2 linked regions of the Cellulosilyticum sp. I15G10I2 genome follow. The protein of the gene in region 1 interacts with the protein of each later gene in a pairwise test. Links are inferred from orthologs where the notes say so. Each region holds a gene or a part of one and is shown in the gene's direction. Other genes may lie near its edges.

Evidence for each region. The genes of interacting proteins can lie anywhere in the genome.
Region 2: the proteins of BN3326_RS03330 (region 1) and topA interact in binary tests that used the Escherichia coli proteins (3 or more experiments, as listed by UniProt). The link is inferred for Cellulosilyticum sp. I15G10I2 from one-to-one orthologs.

The regions. Positions count from the first base shown.
Region 1 is NZ_FMMP01000006.1:705,347-708,420, reverse strand. The notes cover bases 1-2,995. They hold BN3326_RS03330 (YigZ family protein), read left to right. Parts: upstream 1-1,173; coding sequence 1,174-1,818; downstream 1,819-2,995. Other genes in these bases: BN3326_RS03320 (flagellar brake protein), read right to left, coding at 2,674-2,995; BN3326_RS03325 (YebC/PmpR family DNA-binding transcriptional regulator), read left to right, coding at 1,885-2,613; BN3326_RS03335 (DUF6514 family protein), read left to right, coding at 806-1,069; hflX (GTPase HflX), read left to right, coding at 1-544. Also shown: more of BN3326_RS03320, read right to left, coding at 2,996-3,074.
Region 2 is NZ_FMMP01000006.1:573,441-576,417, forward strand. What follows is about bases 43-2,940. They hold topA (type I DNA topoisomerase), read left to right. Parts: upstream 43-404; coding sequence 405-2,477; downstream 2,478-2,940. Other genes in these bases: dprA (DNA-processing protein DprA), read left to right, coding at 43-391; codY (GTP-sensing pleiotropic transcriptional regulator CodY), read left to right, coding at 2,694-2,940. Outside these bases: more of dprA, read left to right, coding at 1-42; more of codY, read left to right, coding at 2,941-2,977. UniProt on the Escherichia coli protein: Releases the supercoiling and torsional tension of DNA, which is introduced during the DNA replication and transcription, by transiently cleaving and rejoining one strand of the DNA duplex.

The DNA.
Region 1 (3,074 bases):
AACCACCCGTGCAGTAGTACTGCCAAGCGGCTCAGAAATTCTGCTCACTGATACGGTTGGTTTTATACGTAAGCTCCCTCATCACCTTGTTAAAGCTTTTTACTCTACCTTAGAAGAAGCAAAGTATGCGGATATTATATTACATGTAATGGATATAAGTTCTCCGCATATTATGACACATCAGAAAGTAGTTTATGAAACACTAGAAAAACTTGCTATTAAAGATATTCCTATTATCGCTGTTTATAATAAGATAGATCAGGCAGGCGAGACGTATCCAAAAGATGAAACTGCTGATTACGAACTGGAGATCTCAGCTAAACACCACATTCATTGCGATCAGCTGCTTACCTTGCTCGAAGAAATTATCTATGAAAACATGATGCCGTTTCATATAGGTATTCCTTATGATAGACAGGACATTGTAACATTCTGTCATAATTACGGTGAACGCATACAGGAAGCGTATTGTAACGAAGAAATAGAACTGAAAGGTTATCTGCCTAAAGAAAGATATTATAAAATTACGCCCTATAAAAAATAGCATAATATGGCGAAAATCCTTCAAAGTGCACATTAGTCCAAAATAAATATCGCAAATTTATATATAATGCGCACTAAATCTTACGTATTTCCTCTTTTATTATAAATGTAGTCTATAAATAGGTATATTATTTGTAGAAAGTAGTAATAATTCAATTAATTATGCGATATCTTTTTCTGTTAAATTATTCAAATTTACTATATAATTTGACATAGAGAATCTTTATCCTAATAGATTTAATTAAGACTTGGAGGGAATGCAATGTTAGTAGAGAAACAATATATCGGGAAAAACCAAATCAACGGTGTTAATAGGTGCTATTATATATTAAAGAAAAATGACCTTTATGGCATAGAAATCATAGAAGAGTATGATAGTAAGCTATTAAGTGCAAGTGAATATTTTACATCAAATTATGAATCTGCTGATCGATTAGCGAGGTTACTCTACAAAGGTTGTGTTACCCTTGTTACTTTTATAGAAATACTAGATGACTATGTGAGCATGGAACAGTTTGCCGTTTAGCCAACTTAACTGCTAAGTTTTTTAACTTAGCAGTTTTTTAGTTTATTGCCATTTTATAATGCTGTGTGTTAGTATAAAAGCAATTAAAAAATATAGGTGATATTATGTTGAATGGATACAAAACGATCAGTCATGAAAATGTGATTGAGATTTTCGAAAAAAAATCTCGATTTATTGCTACAGTATGTCCCGTAACTTCGGTTGAGGAGGCAGATCAGATCCTAGGAGAGTTAAGAAAAAAATATTATAATGCATCTCATAACTGCTTTGCCTACCAAATAGGCGAACAAAGCGAAATCCAAAAATGCAGTGATGATGGCGAGCCTCAAGGTACTGCTGGCAAGCCTATTTTAGATGTTTTAAAGGGTGAAGCGATTACAAATACATTGATTTGTGTAACAAGGTATTTTGGCGGTACGTTGCTTGGAACAGGTGGGTTAGTAAGAGCTTATGGCCGAGCTGCCAAAGAAGGTCTCTATGCTGCGGGAATTGCAGAAAAAAGACATGTTAAAATCTTTTATTTAGAAGCAGCCTATTCATTATCAGGTAAAGTTCAATATCTTTTAAATGATAAAGGGTATACGATAAGGCATACAACTTATCTAGAAGCAGTTACCTTTGAAGTTGAAGTTTTAATGGGACAAGAAGACTTTTTTTATAATTGGATTATAGATACTACTAATGCTGAAATTCTAGTACAGGAAGGGGAGTATACGCTAATAACTATACCTCTGCCGCATTATTGCTAAAGGCTGGTTATTTATGTTAAAATAAATAGATTAAAAGATATACCTACTAAGGAGGATTATTTGAATATGTCAGGACATTCAAAGTTTGCTAATATAAAACACAGAAAAGCTAAAAATGATGCTCAAAAAGGAAAGGCTTTTACAAAGATTGGGCGTGAAATAGCCGTTGCAGTTAAAGAAGGGGGAGCTGATCTCGCAGTTAATGGCAAGCTTCGTGATGTAATTGCAAAGGCTAAGGCTAATAATATGCCGAATGACACCATCACTCGCAGTATCAAAAAAGCTGCTGGAGAAGATAGCTCTGTTAATTATGAATATATTACTTATGAAGGCTATGGCCCAAGTGGAGTAGCTGTTATTGTAGAAACACTTACAGATAATAAAAACCGTACAGCAGGCAACGTCCGCTCAGCTTTTACCAAAGGTAATGGCAACATGGGGACCTTAGGCTGTGTATCTTTCATGTTTGATAAAAAGGGCGAAATTGTTATTGAAAGAGGAGCGGTTGATATGGAAGAAGATGAACTGATGATGCTAGCAATAGAAGCTGGTGCTGACGACTTTGAATCCGAGGAAGAAGGTTATACGATTACAACCTCGCCTGAGGCCTTCAGCAACGTCTACGCGGCAATAGAAGCTGCTGGCATTGAAATGGCATCGGCAGAAGTAGCGATGATACCTCAGACCTATACACAGCTTACAAGTGATGCTGATATTAAAGGCATGAATAAAATGTTGGATTTACTTGAAGATGATGATGATGTTCAAGAGGTGTATCACAACTGGGAACATTAAAAAATCCCCCTTATGAACCGTGTAAGCGTTCGTAGGGGTATTTTTATGATAAAGCTATCTTTATGTTAAAGTTTCTTTATTTTTACTCATTATAAGCCTTTGTTTTTCAAAAATAAGCTTATTAAGCATATTTTTTATATTGTTCTCCAACTTTATAAATTTTACCCGATGCATATAGTTTCCAACAGCGTTTTTTTCGCCTTGAAAAAGGATTTCACCTAAGAGCTCAAACGATGTGTTCATAAATCTAAAGTATAAAATGATTTTTTCACCTTTATTAAGCTGACGCGTGCTGACTAAGCATAGTCCACCTATACTAATATTAACGATTGTTCCTTTATTTGAAGGAATTTCCTCAATAACACAGTCTTTGCATTCTTCCGGTAAGCATTTAAAACTTGATTCTAGGAGTACATCTACTCTGAAATACTGTCTTTGCTGTTGTTTAACTAACGGCTCTA
Region 2 (2,977 bases), 130 kb from region 1 along the record:
GTTAATTACAGCGAACCTAGCATTAGAGCATAACAGAGATGTTTTTGCTATACCGGGTAATATTAATAGCAAGCTAAGTTCAGGGACGAACGAGCTTATTAGAAATGGTGCGAAATGTGTTACAAAAATAGATGATATTATTGAAGAGTTTCCACTTTATATTAAAACAAAAATGGGAACCTTGCAAAAAAATACATTAAAAAATGATAATTGTAAACTTGCACAAGATGAAAGTATAGTATATGCTTATTTAAGTCAGAGTCCAATTAATTTGAATGAATTATTTAAAAATACAGAACTTCCCTATGAAATAGTTTATCCTAGTTTAATTAAATTAGAAATCAAAGGACTTATAAAAAGACTACCAGGGGAAAGATACGTACGCGTTTAATGAGGAGGTAAATATGGCTGATAATTTAGTAGTTGTAGAATCTGCAGCTAAGGTTAATACAATTAGTAGATTTTTAGGCAAAAATTATAAAGTCGAAGCATCAGTAGGACATGTGCGAGATTTGCCAAAAAGTCAATTAGGTATTGATACAGAAAATAACTATGAACCTAAATATATTACAATAAGAGGAAAAGGTGAATTGCTTCAAAAAATGCGCAAGGATGTAAAGAATGCAAAATGTGTTTATTTAGCAACTGACCCGGATAGAGAAGGAGAAGCTATTTCTTGGCATTTATATAATTCGCTTAAGCTTCAGGATAAAAAGGTTTATAGGATCACTTTTAATGAAATTACGGAAGAAGCCGTTAAAGAAGCTATTAAACATCCAAGAACTATTAATATGGATCTTGTAGATGCGCAGCAAGCCAGAAGAATCTTAGATCGATTAGTTGGCTATAAAATAAGCCCGATATTATGGAAAAAAATTCGCAAAGGACTAAGTGCAGGTCGTGTGCAATCAGTTACTTTAAGACTTATTAGCGACAGGGAAAAAGAAATAAGGGAATTTATTGAAGAAGAATATTGGTCTATTCAAGTGCATCTAAGGCATAATAAGGATAAAGCTTTTGAAGCAAAACTTGACAGTAGAAGTGAAGAAAAAATAGAAATTAAAAATGAAGAAGAAGCTAAGAGAATTATAGAGGCATGCGAAAAAGGCGAATACAAGGTTATAAGTACAAAAAAGAGTACTAGGATTAAAAATACTGTGCTGCCTTTTACAACAAGTACCCTTCAGCAAGAAGCAGCTAAACATCTAGGGTTTTCTACACAAAAGACAATGAATATAGCACAGCAACTTTATGAAGGGATTAAGGTTGGTAAAAAAGAGGTAGGCGTAGTAACGTATATTCGTACAGATTCTATTAGGGTGTCTGATAAGGCGAAAGAAGAAGCTTATGAGTATATTAAAGAAAAATTTGGTGAGCGTTATTTAGGTGAACAAAAACAGCCTGCCAAACAAAAGAAGGGAAATATTCAAGATGCCCATGAAGCTATTAGACCAACCTATATTGACTATAAACCATCAGAAATCAAAGAACATTTGTCGAAAGATCAATATAAGCTGTATAATATGATTTGGAATAGGTTTATTGCAAGCCAGATGTCGCAGGCTGAATATGAAACACATTCAATTAAGATTAGAAATGGGGAGTATGTTTATAAAGCTTCATATTCTATTGAACTATTTGATGGATTTATGAAAGTTTATAATTTAAGTGAAGAAAAACCTAAAAAAGAATCTAAGTTTCAAGTAAGTGAAGGAGATCAGTTAGAATGTACAAGTATTCTCCCACTTCAGCATTTTACTCAGCCACCAGCTCATTTTTCGGAGGCTGCTCTTGTTAAAGCTTTAGAAGAAAATGGTGTAGGAAGGCCTAGTACTTATGCACCTACCATTACAACGCTTTTAGCAAGAGGCTATATTGTTAAAGAAAGTAAAAATCTCTACACAACAGAACTGGGAGAAGTTGTTAATCAGATTATGTTAGAGTACTTTGATGAAGTAGTTGATGTAGATTTTACAGCAAATATGGAAAGAATACTAGATGAAATCGCATCGGGCAATGTAGAGTGGAAAGAAATTATTAAATCTTTCTATCCTCACTTCAATCAAACGGTTAATAAGGCTGAAAATGAAATACAAAATATTGATCTAACAGAAACAACTGACATTCCCTGTGAAAAATGCGGTGTGAATATGATTGTAAGATATGGTAAATACGGAAAATTTTTAGGTTGTCCAAGTTTTCCAGACTGTAACTTTACTAAGCCTTGGTATGAAGATACAGGCATTCACTGTCCATTATGCGGGGGGAAAGTACTGCTTAAAAAAACTAAAAAAGGCAGAACTTATTATGGTTGTGAAAATAATGGAGAAACTTGTGAGTTTATGTCTTGGGAGAAACCGACAGGTGACAAGTGTCCAGTGTGTGAAGATGTATTAGTTGAAAAAGGCACTGCGAAAAATAAAAAAATTGTATGTCGTAATACTAAATGTAATTATGGAAAACAAAATAAAAAGTAAATTTACAATTTGTTAAATATTTATAGTATTATTATTTACATTTATATATTGAGTTTTTTGTCAAATTGTGTTATTATTTGTTTATTAAAGGACAAAGTTGTAGAATCGGCTTTGTCCTTTTAATTGGAAGCGTGTATAATTTCTAATTTTTTGAACATACTAAAGTATATAGAACCTTTAGATTATAATTCATACAATTTTTAAGGAGGAGATATTATGTCTCAAGAGTTATTACAAAAAATGCGTAAGGTCAATAGATTACTACAAAGATTTGGTTCAGATAGAGTTATTTTTTCTGATATATGTGAAGTAATCAGTGATGTTGCTAAATCAAATGCGCTAGTTGTCGGTTATAAAAGCAAGCTTTTAGGAGTAAACAGTACCATCCCACATCAGTTTGCCAATGAAGATCAGTATATTGATTATTCAGTTAATGATCAGTTTATGACTATTTTAGATTTAAAAGAGAACATTTCTTTTGAAACACTTTTTCCAGAAGT